DNA from 4 places in the Lysinibacillus sp. BS3 genome. Region 2 is predicted to be linked to each of the others. Evidence: riboswitches for the same ligand, from Rfam matches in the RefSeq annotation. Region 2 holds a riboswitch; each other region holds the start of a gene.

Region 1 (3,957 bases), 1.9 Mb from region 2:
TTTAACACTTCTGAAGGTACGCCTTCAACTGCTTTTGGAATGTGTAAACCAAACACAGCATCTTGTGTTGTTTCAACATCTGCTAATTTACCATCGATTGCTGCACGGACCATTGTACGTGTGTAAGATAGTTTCATACGGCTACCTGTGCCATATTCGCCACCAGTCCAACCAGTGTTTACTAAGTATACCTGTGCACCGTGCTCGTCAATTTTTTGTCCTAACATTTCTGCGTATACTGTTGCAGGAAGTGGAAGGAATGGAGACCCGAAGCAAGTAGAGAATACTGGTTCTGGCTCAGTCACACCACGTTCAGTTCCAGCAAGTTTAGAAGTGAACCCGCTTAGGAAGTGATACATCGCTTGTTCTTTTGTTAATTTACTGATTGGAGGTAACACGCCAAATGCATCAGCTGTTAGGAAGATGATTGTTTTTGGATGACCTGCAACAGAAGGATCAACGATATTTTCGATGTATTGGATTGGATAAGCTACACGTGTATTTTCTGTTAGTGAACCATCATCATAGTCACAAATACGAGTTTCTGGATCAACAGCTACGTTTTCTAATACAGAGCCGAAGCGGATTGCATTGTAGATTTCTGGTTCTTTTTCAGCAGAAAGGTTGATTGTTTTTGCATAGCAGCCACCCTCAATGTTGAATACACCATTATCAGACCAACCGTGTTCATCGTCACCGATTAGCTTACGATCAGGATCAGCTGATAACGTCGTTTTACCAGTACCAGATAGACCGAAGAATAACGCTACATCGCCAGCTTCACCAACGTTTGCTGAGCAGTGCATTGAAAGAATACCTTGTTGTGGTAATAAGTAGTTCATGATACCAAAGATAGATTTTTTCATTTCACCAGCATATTCTGTACCACCAATTAAAATAATTTTCTTTTCAAGTGATACGATGATGAATGTTTCAGAAGCAGTACCATCAACCGCAGGATCTGCTTTAAAGTTAGGAGCTGAGATGACAGTGAAGTCGGCAACATGAGAAGCTAATTCATCTGCTGTTGGACGGATAAATAATTGATGAGCAAAAAGATTGTGCCATGCGTATTCATTGATAACTTGAATGCTTAATTGTGAGTCTTTGTCAGCACCTGCAAAGCCTTTGAATACGAATAACTCGTCACGTTCTTTTAAATATTTTATTACTTTTACATATAGGTTATCGAACACTTCAGAAGAAATCGGTTGGTTGACTTTACCCCAGTCAATTTGATCTTTTGTGCTTTCTTCTTCTACCGTATATTTATCTTTAGGTGAACGACCAGTGTATTTGCCAGTTTCTGCACGAACTGCGCCATCTACTGTTAACATTGCTTCACCACGAGATGTAGCTTTTTCTGCTAATTGTGGTACTGAAAGTTGAACATTAATGTTACCGCCGTTTAATAATTCCTTCAGTTCGTTTGCAATTTCTACTGAATTCATCGATTAAATACCATCCTTTTTTATAGTATTCCCTTGATTTAGAGGGATTTTTTCTTAATTTCAAAAATAGTATAACACAATTGCTTAAATAATCTATACTAATTAAGAAATTATTTTAGAGTTTTTACCACTTTTCAATAAACTGACAAAAAATAATGTTTTTCGAGTAGAATACCATCAATCCTACTGTAATTAGGCACGAAAATTGAGCCACACATATGTTACCACAAGTAGCTAGGTATGTTGTAGGGATTAATTTGCTTCTATTTACATCATCATCCAAGTATGAAAAGTTTTTGTGTAATAAGTTCTTTCCTTTCTATACAGTAATACATAAGAAAATATTTGACAACGTTCGACCTTTTCAGTAACATGAGATTGAACGGATACTCTTATCCCGAGCTGGTGGAGGGTCAGGCCCTGTGAAACCCGGCAACCTGCATGAACTATTTCACGACATGCGTTGGTGCCAACCTGATGCAAGGGAACATCCCTTGAACGATAAGAGTGAAAGGTTACGCAGTCATTATTCCTTTCCTCATGTAAAGTAACGTGAGAAAAGGATTTTTTTATTGTTAAAAATCAATGTAAAGGTAAGTATATGTAGTTCTTTCCTTATTATAATGACGGATCTTTCGAAATCCTCGTGTTAAAAGCAGCAGTAACGGCTTGAGAGTTCAATCCTTAGGAGCGGACTTGACATGGGTAATGAGTACCGTATTCATACACAACTACTTATTGTAAGAGTATTTAGGAGGAAAACCAAATGACAAACCGTCGACTGTTTACATCAGAGAGTGTAACAGAAGGACATCCAGATAAGATTTGTGACCAAATCTCGGATGCCATTTTAGATGCTATTTTAGCAGAAGATCCAAATGCACGTGTAGCGTGTGAAACAACTGTAACAACAGGATTAGTATTAGTAGCAGGAGAAATTACTACTTCTACTTATGTGGATATTAAAGGTATTGTTCGTGACACTGTAGCTGAAATTGGCTATACACGAGGTAAATATGGCTTTGATGCTGAGAACTTAGCGGTGCTTGTGGCAATTGGCGAACAATCACCTGATATTGCTCAAGGTGTTGATCAGGCATTAGAGGCACGTGAAGGCTCTATGACAGATGCTGATATAGAAGCAATTGGTGCTGGTGACCAAGGCTTAATGTTTGGCTATGCATGTAATGAAACACCAGAGCTAATGCCATTACCAATTAGCTTGGCACACAAATTAGCACGCCGTTTAACAGAAGTACGTAAATCAGGTGAACTTGCCTATTTACGTCCTGATGGTAAAACGCAAGTAACGATTGAATATGATGACAATAATGTACCGGTTCGCGTGGATACAATTGTTATTTCAACACAGCATGATGAAGAAGCAACACTTGAACAAATTCAAGCAGATTTAAAAGAATTTGTTATTGCACCAGTTGTACCGAGTGAATTATTAGATGCTAATACGAAATACTTCATCAATCCAACTGGCCGTTTTGTAATTGGTGGGCCAAAAGGTGATGCTGGATTAACAGGACGTAAAATCATTGTTGATACATACGGTGGTTATGCACGTCACGGTGGTGGTGCCTTCTCAGGTAAGGATGCAACCAAGGTAGACCGTTCGGCGGCATATGCAGCACGTTATGTAGCGAAAAACATCGTAGCAGCTGGCTTAGCAGAGCGTGCTGAAGTGCAACTTGCCTATGCGATTGGCGTTGCTCAGCCTGTTTCCATTGCTGTCGATACATTTGGCACAGGTAGAGTGAAAGAAAGCGAGATCGTTGAATGGGTACGCGAGCTATTCGATTTACGCCCAGCAGGTATCATTAAAATGCTTGATCTTCGTCGTCCAATTTATAAACAAACTGCTGCGTATGGACATTTTGGTCGTACAGATTTAAATGTACCATGGGAGCAAATTGATAAAGCAGACGCGCTACGAGAAAAAGCACGTTTATAAACTATTGAACTAAAGTAATGAAGTCATTAGAAAATTATTCTGATGTATTAATAAGCAAAGGGGCAACATTGCTCCTTTTGTTTTTTTTACAAAAATACCTCGCTAGGATTCGTGAACATATTCGGTACACGAAAACGCGAGGGATTTTTTCGTTAGTATTGATTTTTTGTGTAGGTTATTTATTTCTGAAGTGATTTATAATATTGACCTTTTTCTGCGTATTCTCGTACGATGCGTTCCATATCCTCTTTATCTTCAGCATTTAATTCTCGGACAACTTTTGCTGGACGACCTAATGCTAAACTATTTGGAGGAATGACTTTACCAGGAGGTACTAGGCTTCCAGCTCCAATAAATGCACCTTCTCCAATCTCAGCTCCGTCTAAAATAATGGATCCCATACCGATTAAGGCATTTTTGCGAATTGTACAACTATGTAAAGTGACTTGGTGTCCAACTGTTACCTCATCTTCAATAATGAGCGGATATTTTGGGCTTTGGTGTAAACAGCAAAGATCTTGGATACTGACACGTTTACCAATA
Region 2 (3,957 bases):
CACCGAAAAAAATGACAATTGAATAATAATTGGCAACGAAAATCCACTTTTCTGATGAAGTGGATTTTTCCATATTGTTGAATTAAAGATCATGTCACTAGCTAAAACTTTTTAGCAAGGTTGGGGTGATTTCGCTCCAGGGTCTCCTCTGTAACGCTAAATCCACAGGAAAGCAAGTAGCCAGCATCAGAAATTCTATTGATGGTTTTGTTTTTCAATACTTATGTAAAAAGGCGGAAGCAAAAGTGTTTCAGCCCATAAAAATACCGAGCTATCCACTAAAACGCTTACGAAGTGTTTCGGAATAGTTCGGTTTTTCTAGTTATCATGTTTGTTAATTTAAAGATTATTCGGCTTAATGAAGGTCCCAGTTAGTTATGGCCCAGCCTTTTCTCCTTATCGATTTATCCAATAAAAAGCACCAGGGCAAACTAAAGTTTCCTTTGTTCGTTTAGGATCCTTTAATGTCACACCAAATGGTCCCTCTTTGACATGACCAAGTGTCATTGTCATCGCGCTCTCTTCCTCATAGAAATCTAAGCGCATATTCGGTAGCTGTAGTGACAAATACTGCTCATATTGCGTAGGCACTGGTAGCTGTAACACCTCTTGCCACAGCTTAACTGTTGCCTGCATGTCCTTGACGTAGAATTGGACGGATTCCATCGTTATAGCCTGTTTGACATCAATGGCACCACTTGCCTTTAATTGAACCAAACGTTCTTCATCTTCCTCCGCCCATTCAATCAAAAATGGAAAATCAATTGGCAGATCTGGCTTACCAAAATGCAGTAGCTTCCATTCTACCACAGTGCCATCTGGTCTTGTTCTGCTACATGCATCTGGTCCATATACTTCATAGCCCAATGCTCGCAAGCGTCGACCCTCTTCCTCAATATTTTTTGTGCGCAGAGCAATTCGAGAAAATCCCTGGCGCTCTTGATCACGTTTAAACGTATAATGTAGGGAATATGGGTATTGTGCCGCTTGCTCAAATAAATCACGATCATAGATAGCAATTTGTTCAATATAGCTTAAGCCAAAGTAGCTTAACGTATTATAAGTCCCCCACATCGTGTGCTGCCCACCATTCACTGTATGGACATTTCGTTTATTGAAGAAAACCTTTATATTTTCTGGTGATTCCACTTGATGAACCAAATGATCAAAATATAAAGTCATGGCCATTCCCCTTTCTTTCCCCATTACCTTTACCTGTATGTTTGATTAGTTTAAAATTTACTCAAGAAAAGGAGTTACTAGTAGGATATGAAAAAAAGTTTCGTTTACCTACAAACTCCGTTCACTAATTTCATAAAGAGGTGATTTGAATGACAGATTTAGTAGCTGCTTTTAAATTGGCATTAGGTAATTATCCTACAGGCGTAACAGTTGTCACGACATGTCATGACACAAAACCGATTGGCTTAACCGTCAATTCCTTTGCATCTGTTTCAATCGACCCGCTCCTTATTTTGTGGTCACTCGATAAAAAATCTCAGCTCCATCCTTATTTCACGACTGCGCCAAATTTTGCGGTCAATATTTTAGCGAGTGATCAAGAGCATTTATGTACACTATTTGCCAGTAAAATCCCTGATCGCTTTGCACAAGCAAAATGGTCAACTTCCTCTTTAGGACTACCGATTTTACATGATACAGCAGCTAATTTACAATGTAAAACATTTCAGCAAATCGATGCTGGCGACCATACCATTTTTATTGGGCAGGTCGTAGACATTACAAATGCTCAAAAAGAGCCTTTGCTTTATCATCGCCGTCATATCGGTCCCATACCAAAAAGCTTTTATAGCTAGTCTTTACACAAAAAAAGGGCCACTTGTAAGCACAGGAAATCCTTCATGCTTATAGGTGGCCGTTTGACATAAGTTCTACTGAAATCATTGTTATTTTTTCTGCGGAAATCTCTGCTTTTCAAGCCTATTAATTTGCACAATCACACCATCTTGAATCGTAATATGCACTTCACCAAATTCAAGATTTTGAATCGCCTTCGCAATTGCCTCTAGTTTCTTATCATCTACTTTTACTGACTGAGCCATACGATACACCCCTTCTTTTTTATCCTTATTGTTCATAAAGAGGCCAACGCATCAAACTGATTGATAGCCCCTCCTATCTCTCAGACACCATCTGTTGGATTTGGCACCTGTTGTTCGGTTGCCGAGGCTTCATTGGGCCAAGTCCCTCCACCTCTCTTGATAAGAGTACTGCGTTTCTTGAAAATAATTCTATAATTCTGCTATAGGAATGTCAATACAAAATATTAGAAAACCTAGTTGAATACTATGCAATATGTCGTTTAGATTAAAAGACTCCCTAAACCTAAAGTATTTTATGCCTAGTCAGTGAGAAATAGATGGCAATCCATTAATTTATTACAAGCTCCATTTCCTCATCATGAATTCAAGTGGGCCTCGATGATGTTTAGTCCTCCACCATACAGAAACAACGACACATCCTAAAAAATAACAGCAGGCATACAGCATGGAAAAAGCAAGTGTTTGGTTCTCCAGCTTTTGGCAAATAATTAGTATTCCAATGCCTATAACAACATGGCCAACATAATGCGTTAAAGACATTTGTCCTGTTAATATGAAAGATTGAATAACCTTATTTTTACATGTCTCTACAAGATAGATGGAGCCAACAATGATAACAATAGCCGAAGCCGAATTAGATAGGACATACATCATATTCGGTGGAATCGGTCCTGTATCAAATAAATACAATGCACTCTCTACATCTAATAAATGAATGGTTGTCATCTTAATGAATAACGTTGAACAAGTCTCAGTCATGATGACTAACAATAAACCTATCACCAGTAAGTTTTTTCTTAATGTATGATTTGTTAAATCTAATGTGCCCACTACCATACCTATCAGAAAGAAGCAAATCCAGGGGAATAGTGGATGATAGCCATTAAACATCAAATTTCTTATAAATCCTGCTGGTGTCCAAAAATCAAGATACTCTAGTAGCACATATGTTGGATGCCAACCAGCAAGGTAACTAAATTGAATTTGAAGCCATTGTGAAAGGATAAGGATGGCACCAATTATGAAGATCATCATTTTCTTGGATTGGGCAATCAACCAAGCAGCAACAAACATATACACGCCATAATAATGTAAGATATCTCCTGTCCAGCCGATTGCATATAATATTATCCCTATCGTAAATAACAAAAGCGCCCTCTTCCACAAAGTAAGTCGATTTTGACGAAGAAGGATTGGGTCCTTACTCTCTCTAGCCTGACGAGTCATTAAGGCTGTCCCTATTCCTGCTAGCATGACAAATACGGCCGAAGCACGTCCCTCGAAAAGATGTTGGAAGGCAATTAACCATGTTGAACCATTCGTTGTAGAATCTGTTATGACGCCAAAATTGACAATGAACATGCCAAGCATGGCGAGAGCTCTTGCAAAATCAAGACCTTCAATGCGCCGATCATCATTTCTTTTTGTCATTTTTGCCCCCTTGGATAACGCTATTCACTGCCTCCTTCCAAATAGCCCTATAGTTCAATTGGTTGCCTGTTAACATGAAATTACCGATATTATCATAGACGAGGGCTAGCATCTGTGCCTTCGCTTCTATATGTGGAGTATCCTCTAGCACGCCTAGCTGTACGCCATATCGTAGGATAGCAACAAAGCTCGTTAAAAAACTGGTTTCTAGCTCTACTAATTGTCTTTTATAGTTTTCATCGCGGGCCGCTAATAGTACATATTGATTAAATATTTTATTAAAATAAGGGTCCTTGTCCTGTGCCTCAATAGATTTATAGCCTAGCTTAAGTAATTCCTCCTTAAAATTAGCAGAAGAAAGCTCTTTATAATCCACAGCAACATCATGTTGAATTTCTTTATACAATTCATCAAATATGAAAGCGATTAATTGATCTTTTGATTGAAAATAATAGTAAATGGC
Region 3 (3,957 bases), 1.2 Mb from region 2:
CGTTCAAAATTTTCTTCAACTTTGCCAAAGCCAACATTTAATTGAATACAACCGATTTTCATCTCTATTCCTCCTCTAGACAATTAACAGAAAAAGTAATACTATTTGCTTCATATTCTTCAATAATAATTATTATATTCTGAAAAAGGTGATCATGCATGGAATTCTCTAAAAAACTACAGCAACTACCCACTCAATTTTTTGCAGCACTCGTTCAAAAAGTAAACTTGGCTCTAGAAGAAGGGCGTGATGTCATTAACCTTGGGCAAGGAAATCCCGATCAGCCAACGCCTATTCACATCATTCAAGCATTACAGGAAGCAGCTGAAAATCCTCAAAACCACAAATATTCACCATTTAGAGGTCTCGCTGAATTACGCCAAGCTGCTGCGGACTTTTATCAACGTGAATATCAGGTAGAACTAAATCCAGATACAGAGGTAGCGATTCTTGGTGGAACAAAAATTGGTCTAGTTGAGCTACCTTTAGCTGTGTTAAACCCTGGTGACACGATGCTCTTACCAGATCCTGGCTATCCAGATTACCTATCAGGTGTTGTACTAGGAGACGTCAATTTTGAAGTAATGCCCCTTTTTGCTGAAAATGATTTCTTACCTGATTATCATGCATTACCTGATGAAGTGAAAGAAAAAGCAAAGCTTCTTTACTTAAATTACCCGAACAACCCTACAGGTGGTACAGCATCACTTGCGTTTTTTGAAGAGACCGTTCGCTTTGCGAAGGAGCACAATATTATCGTATCACATGATTTTGCTTATGGGGCAATAGGATTTGACGGTAATAAACCAGTTAGCTTCCTTCAAGCAAAGGGTGCAAAAGAAGTAGGAGTTGAAATGTATACATTATCGAAAACCTATAATATGGCTGGCTGGCGTATAGGCTTCGCTGTAGGGAATGCCGAGATTATTGCTGCTATTAATCTAATTCAGGATCATCTGTTTTGTAGTCAATTCCCTGCCATTCAACAAGCCGCAGCAGTAGCACTGACGGCTTCCCAGCAATGTGCGGATGAACTACGAGCTACTTATGAGCGTCGCCGCAATGTACTCATTGAAGAAGCTCGAAGAATTGGCTGGCATGTTACGGCTCCAAGTGGCTCCTTCTTCGCATGGCTCCCTGTACCACTAGGCTATACAAGTGAACAGTTTGCTGATCTTTTGCTCGAAAAAGCTGATATCGCTGTAGCAGCAGGTAATGGCTTCGGTCAATATGGTGAAGGCTATGTACGCGTAGGATTGCTGGTTAGTGAGGAGCGCTTACGTGAAGCAATCCATAGAATCGAGCAATTACAATTGTTTAAAAGATAATGACGCCGTATCCTGTAGCTATCCCTAGCTACAGGATTATTACTATTTTTCAATTTTCCTTGGTTGCCCTAAACCATTTTCTAATGGATAAAATTGAACATGACCTGTTTCATCATCCCATTTTCGAATATGTTGAATCCCTTGTACCTCTGCCAACACGATGTCAGCAGTAATAACAGGGTTGCCCCCTTTTATTAAATGCCCACCTGATACAACACCCCATTGATCGCTCATAGAACCATGGAAATGTGTCTCATATCCACCATCTCGCTTACACACCACACCTGAACCTTGAATAAATTCTAATGGTCCCTCTTTTTCAATCACATCACTAAAACGAACTTGAATTTGAGCTGTTGCATCTGGCACTAAATAAACAAAGCTGCTTTTTTGAAAGCTGCCAATACAGCTTACAATTGTTGCTGACTCTATGCTATTCTCTTTGCAAAGCGCTTCAATCCCTTCAATGATATCTGTTCCCGTTAGAAAACGAGCACTAATAACCTTACCAAATGAACCTATACCATAATTAACTCTTACAGACATTGTTATCCCTCTTTTGCGTCGAAATATTATAATTATATAAAAAATTTAAAAATTATTTATTGACTTACTATACCCTATAAATTATATTAGTTCTATCGGAATTACAAAAAAATATTATAAATCTCTTATCAAGAGTAGCTGAGGGACTGGCCCTATGAAGCTCGGCAACCTCCTTTTTATAGGAAGGTGCTAAATCCTGCAAACGATCTTCGTTTGATAGATAAGAGAGGACATCTTTTCATGAGCCTCTCTTAATTTGTAAGAGAGTTTTTTTATTTTCAAAAAACCGATAAAAACAATCTTGGAGGTATTTTCATGAAAAAGAAAAATAAATTTTTAGTAGGTTTAGCAAGTTTAACATTAGTAGCAGCTTTAGCAGGCTGTGGCTCTAAAGAAGATAGTAAAAGCCAAGCTGAAGGAATTGATGAAAAGAAAATCGTTGTAGGCGTCACTTCTGGTCCACACGAACAAATTGCAGAAGTAGCCGCTAAAGTAGCAAAAGAAAATGGGCTAGAAGTAGAACTAAAATCATTTTCTGACTATGTTTTACCTAATACATCCTTAGCTGAAGGTGATCTTGATGCGAACAGCTATCAACACGAGCCTTTCCTAGATACATTTAATAAAGACCATGATACAGATTTAGTACCAGTGGGCAAGACGATTTTAAATCCAATGGGTATCTACTCAGAAAAATATAAATCCTTTGATGACATTCCTGACGGTGCAACGTTTGGCTTACCAAATGACCCAACGAATGGAGCACGTGCCCTCTTTGTTTTACAGGAAGCTGGCTATATTAAGTTAAAAGAGGGTGCAGACTTAACAGCCTCGATCCGTGATGTAGAAGAAAACAAAAAGAATTTAAAATTCATTGAATTAGAGGCAGCTCAAATTCCTAAACAACTTAGTGAAGTAGATGTAGCAGCTATTAATACAAACTTTGCACTAGAAGCTGGCATTAACCCTAAAGATGACTCTATTTTATTGGAATCTACTGATTCTCCATACGTGAACTATATTGTTGTACGTGCTGAAAATGAAAATGATCCAACAATTAAAAAGTTCGTTGAGGCTTACCAATCTGACGAAGTGCGTCAATTCATCGAAGAGGAATTCAAAGGTTCTGTAATCCCTAGCTGGTAATATGTTCAGAAAGCTTCTATAAAGCCAAAGAATCTGCTGAAATTCCCCAATGGGAAGACGAGCAGATTCTTGCTTTTTAGAAGGTTGAGAAAGGAGCAAACAATCGCATGATTCAATTACAAAATATCTCAAAAGAATTTAAATCGAAAAAAGGCATCATAAAAGCTGTGGATGGCATCAACCTTCACGTAAAAAAGGGACAAATTCATGGTGTAATCGGCTATAGTGGTGCTGGTAAAAGTACACTCATTCGTTGCGTTAATCTACTAGAACGTCCTACAGCAGGAAAAGTAGTGATAGACAATGTAGACATTACGACCCTTTCTCTTCACGAATTACGTCAAACACGCCAAAAAATCGGGATGATCTTCCAGCACTTTAATCTCTTAAAAACAGCAACAGTTTACAATAATATTGCAGTTCCCTTAAAGCTACTAGGCTATAAAGAGGCGGAAGTAAAAAACCGAGTAGCTAAGTATGCTGAAATTGTCGGTTTAACAGATAAACTAGATAGTTACCCAAATCAACTTTCAGGTGGTCAAAAACAGCGTGTGGCTATTGCACGTGCCTTAGCACAGGAACCAGAGATTTTACTTAGTGACGAAGCAACAAGTGCACTTGATCCTGAGACAACGGAAGCCATTCTTGAATTGTTGTTAAAAATTAATCGTGAATTAGGCATTACGATTCTGCTCATCACACATGAAATGAATGTAATTCAAAAAATTTGCGATGAGGTTTCTGTTCTAGAATCAGGGAAAGTTGTGGAATTTGGCACAGCGATTGAACTTTTTGCGAAACCGAAGCACCCTACAACGCGAAAGTTTTTAAATACAATTTCACAACGTAATTTATCCCCCTCTCTTATTGAGCAATTAAATGTTTCAGGAAGTGTAATCCGTTTAACATTCCTTGGTGAAAGTACTGGTAAGCCATT
Region 4 (3,957 bases), 1.3 Mb from region 2:
CGAGCTCACAGGATATGAAACGGCCTCTGTAACCCAAAGGATGACTGCAAAAGCTAAAATGGCTAAAGCTCGTTGCCCAGCTATAGGTAAATCACCATTGTTAGGTAAGAAGGTAATAATGATTAGTAACGCGAATGCCAAGCCAATCCATAGTGGCTTTAAATTAAGTTTTGTAGCTGCTTGCTTTGGTGAAGACATATTTTCTCATCCTTTCTACGATAAAAATGACGATTATTATCCATAACATCGGCCTGTATAATGTTTTATTGAGATAAGAATATGTCTATTTTATTGTAGAAAAAAATCTATGTGAAAATGGTGTTTTTTACAGCAATATGAGTAGATAAAGAGAAAAAATACGGTCACAAAAAATACAAAAATATCCATTAAATATTATTTCTTTTTCTTAAAGGCAGAAGTTACTTTAGGCTCTGTTCCATTGACTAATCGTTTAATATTTTCGAGGTGCAGGATGATGGCTATGCCAAAAAGAAGAAGAGCTATAATGGTTGGGCCAATGCCAGGAATCCATAAATAAGTTGCTGTACAAAACACGAGATAAAATTCTAGAACACCTACAATTAAATAATTTGTTGCAAAGGATAAAATAACAAATAAAATAAGTGCAAATAAACCAATCTTCCAATCAACAGCAAGTAAAATACCAATGATGGAGGCCGTTCCTTTCCCGCCGTTGAAGCCCATGTAGAAGGGGAAATTATGACCTAAAATAACCCCAGCAGCCATAATATAAGTAAGCAGCCAAATTTGTTCTTCTGTTAAATGAATAGCGTCCGCTAGATAAAAATGCGCACCTATAATAGCGACAACGCCTTTGCCTATATCGATGAGGGCTACTAAAACGCCATACTTCCAGCCAAGGGAAAGAGTAGCATTAGAGGCACCAGCATTACCGTGGCCAGCCTTTTTTAAATCAACCCCCGATAAAAATTGAGCCACTTTAGAGCCGTGAATACAGCCTATTAAATAGCCAATCATAAGAAAAATGATCACGGCCTTTACCATAAAAATACTCCTCTCAAAATTTTTTCTAAAATAGTGTATGCGTTCATATTACGTATAAGAGCAGACAGAAGTTTCGGAAAAAATAAAATTTACTTGTTGACAGAAAAAAACTCTATGTTTATACTGTGTAACAACGATGGAAATTGAATCTCATACTCTTATCAAGAGCGGCGGAGGGATAGGCCCTATGATGCCCGGCAACCAGTAAGCAATGAGCTTACTAAGGTGCTAATTCCTACAGATTCTTACTTGGATCTGGCAGATAAGGGGAGGAAAACTTGCAACCGCAACCCTCTTCTTAGCTGAAGAGGGTTTTTGTTTTCTACAGAAAAATCCTCCTCATCTCCGGTACCATCGTAAAAAAATAACCATTTGGAGGTACACAATGACAAATTTTAAACCAGAAACATTGCTGTTGCATGGTGGTCAAGAGCCAGACCCAGTGACGGGTTCTCGCACAGTTCCAGTCTATCGCTCAACTGCTTTCGTATTTAAAGACACTGCTCATGCGCAACGTCTTTTTGCCTTAGAGGAAGCAGGGAACATTTACACACGAATTACCAATCCAACAGTTGATGTGTTTGAAAAACGTGTGGCTTTATTGGAAGGTGGAACAGCAGCAGTAGCACTTTCATCTGGTGCAGCAGCTATCGCATTTTCCATTTTAAATCTAGCGGGAGCTGGTGATGAGATAGTAGCAGCTAGTTCTTTATATGGTGGTACGTATAATTTATTTGCTAACACATTACCAAACTATGGTATTAAAACAATTTTTGTAGATGAAACAAACCCAGAGAATTTCAAAGCAGCGATTACTGATAAAACAAAAGCTGTCTTTGCAGAGGTTTATGGTAATCCAAGTTTAAAGGTTTTAGATATTGAAGCAGTAGCTAAAATTGCACATGATAATGGTCTACCATTAATTATTGACAGCACGTTCGCTTCTCCTTACGGTTCTACACCTATTGAATACGGCGCAGATGTTGTAGTTCATTCAGCAACTAAATGGATAGGAGGTCATGGTACAACTTTAGGGGGCGTTGTTGTAGACGCTGGTAAGTTTGATTGGACTAGCGGTCGATTCCCTGGTTTTACTGAACCAGATGCCTCTTACCATGGTCTACGTTATGGAATTGATACAGCTTCTGCTGCCTTTGCTACAAAGCTACGTGTACAATTATTACGTGATTTTGGTCCAACATTAAGTGCTGATGCTGCTTTTAATTTATTGCAAGGGTTAGAAACGCTTCATCTGCGTATCCCTAAACACAATGAAAATGCATTGGCAGTGGCTGAGTATTTACAAAACCACCCATCTGTGGAGTATGTAAATTATAATGGCCTAGAAGATTTTCCGACACATGAGTTAGCAAAAAAATATTTAAGAAATGGCTTCGGTTCAGTGCTTACATTTGGCATAAAGGGTGGACGAGAAGCTGGGCGAAAGCTTATTGATAGCGTGAAATTATTTTCACATGTAGCAAATGTAGGTGATGCAAAGTCATTAATTATTCATCCAGCTTCCACTACTCATCAGCAACTATCAGCAGACGAATTAGTTCAAGCTGGTGTAACCGAGTCGCTCATTCGCTTATCCATCGGTTTAGAGGCAGTAGAGGATATTATTGCTGATTTAGATCAAGCCATTACACAGGCTACAACAACTGAACAAACAGTAGAAGCTTAAAGTTTAAAGAAAATGGTAAGATGTTGTGACGTTAACGTATTTTCTCATTCGATTAGCCTCATTTGGTAATGCGTTAAACGTTGCTACATCAATCTATTACTGCATCCGTTAATTATCAGAACCTTATAAAAAATAATACCAAGTAATTTTATATGTATTATTGACTTTGTTAAATCCATGTTATATACTAGGAAATAAGTTAACAGTACGAAAATTTTTTTTAAAAGGTAAATGTTTCATAAGTGCTCCCCCACTTTTGAATATATAGAAGAGTAGTTGCCTAGCCAGTGACTACTCTTCCCAAAAACTGATGATAAAGGAGTGTTTAAAATGGGTAACATCTATAGTGCGCAAAACATTGTATCCTATCTAATATATGAGCTAAATGAAGGGCATGTATTTGTCAACAATAAATCCATTCAACACCTTCTTACATCAGTCGAAAGAAAATGGCAGGAAGTATTTGGTCATACAGCATTTCAAGAACATGTTTTTACTGAAAAGGACTTTACTGTAAAGGAAGTATTTGAGGCATATGAACAGTACGGTGTGAGCCATATCTCACTTCCTGCGACAGAGTTTTACTTGAAGTATGGTACATTTCAATTAGTGGAACGTACGTATGCAATACCAAATTTTACAGAAGAAGAGATTAGTCTTGTTCAACAAGCTTTAGCACAATATCGTTATCAATTGCTTTCAAAAGCAAGTTAAAACCCCCTCATATTTTTAAGCTCATTCTCTGCTGCTACAGGGAATGAGTTTTTTCTTTAAAGGGATTGTTATGAGTGTCTGAGCATACATATATATAATAGAAGAAAGACATTCATATATTGAAATGTAAATAGTCAATATTTGTTCAAATCTTATAGATTGATTAATAAAACGTATAATAAAGGGAATGAAACCGATTTCTTTTGCACATCTAGAGAAAACAAATGTCCTTCCTAGAAAGATTTTTCTTGTGCAAAGCGTGTATTTGCGTTACAATTTTCTTTAAGTTAAATTTTGAATTATTTGAATTTGTATGTGTCCTAACACATATAGAAATAGCGAAACTCATACAAAGAGAGTTGTTGGCTAAAGACTGCGGTGGGTGTCAAATTGTCATGACACAACCCCATGGAAAATTAGCTTTAATGAAACTGCGGAATGTAAGTTGGAGGGAATAACAAGAATGGCAACTATAAAGGCAGCGATTTTAGGATTTGGAACGGTAGGTCAGGGGATTTACCATATTTTAA

What was found. A riboswitch is a leader RNA that binds a small molecule or an ion and turns the genes downstream of it on or off. The one in region 2 is predicted to bind S-adenosylmethionine.
Region 1: it holds a riboswitch for S-adenosylmethionine, as region 2 does, so the genes downstream of both, metK (methionine adenosyltransferase) here and AAJG31_RS05500 (YezD family protein) in region 2, are expected to answer to the same signal.
Region 3: it holds a riboswitch for S-adenosylmethionine, as region 2 does, so the genes downstream of both, AAJG31_RS11170 (MetQ/NlpA family ABC transporter substrate-binding protein) here and AAJG31_RS05500 (YezD family protein) in region 2, are expected to answer to the same signal.
Region 4: it holds a riboswitch for S-adenosylmethionine, as region 2 does, so the genes downstream of both, AAJG31_RS11565 (O-acetylhomoserine aminocarboxypropyltransferase/cysteine synthase family protein) here and AAJG31_RS05500 (YezD family protein) in region 2, are expected to answer to the same signal.

Annotation. Positions count from the first base shown of each region.
Region 1 covers NZ_CP154860.1:3,853,091-3,857,047, forward strand. The annotation lists gene pckA (phosphoenolpyruvate carboxykinase (ATP)) at 1-1,451, opposite strand, end outside; SAM riboswitch class I at 1,841-1,959, shown strand; gene metK (methionine adenosyltransferase) at 2,218-3,414, shown strand; gene AAJG31_RS19195 (gamma carbonic anhydrase family protein) at 3,594-3,957, opposite strand, start outside.
Region 2 covers NZ_CP154860.1:1,035,991-1,039,947, forward strand. The annotation lists gene AAJG31_RS05485 (amphi-Trp domain-containing protein) at 1-26, shown strand, start outside; gene AAJG31_RS05490 (VOC family protein) at 397-1,182, opposite strand; gene AAJG31_RS05495 (flavin reductase family protein) at 1,332-1,817, shown strand; gene AAJG31_RS05500 (YezD family protein) at 1,908-2,063, opposite strand; SAM riboswitch class I at 2,134-2,229, opposite strand; gene AAJG31_RS05505 (heparan-alpha-glucosaminide N-acetyltransferase domain-containing protein) at 2,400-3,494, opposite strand; gene AAJG31_RS05510 (TetR/AcrR family transcriptional regulator) at 3,478-3,957, opposite strand, start outside.
Region 3 covers NZ_CP154860.1:2,238,069-2,242,025, forward strand. The annotation lists gene AAJG31_RS11155 (carbon-nitrogen family hydrolase) at 1-62, opposite strand, end outside; gene AAJG31_RS11160 (pyridoxal phosphate-dependent aminotransferase) at 159-1,328, shown strand; gene AAJG31_RS11165 (DNA-binding protein) at 1,371-1,874, opposite strand; SAM riboswitch class I at 1,997-2,101, shown strand; gene AAJG31_RS11170 (MetQ/NlpA family ABC transporter substrate-binding protein) at 2,190-3,020, shown strand; gene AAJG31_RS11175 (ATP-binding cassette domain-containing protein) at 3,128-3,957, shown strand, end outside.
Region 4 covers NZ_CP154860.1:2,339,495-2,343,451, reverse strand. The annotation lists gene AAJG31_RS11575 (DASS family sodium-coupled anion symporter) at 1-198, opposite strand, end outside; gene AAJG31_RS11570 (glycerol-3-phosphate acyltransferase) at 394-1,026, opposite strand; SAM riboswitch class I at 1,182-1,295, shown strand; gene AAJG31_RS11565 (O-acetylhomoserine aminocarboxypropyltransferase/cysteine synthase family protein) at 1,412-2,713, shown strand; gene AAJG31_RS11560 (hypothetical protein) at 3,044-3,427, shown strand; gene AAJG31_RS11555 (homoserine dehydrogenase) at 3,891-3,957, shown strand, end outside.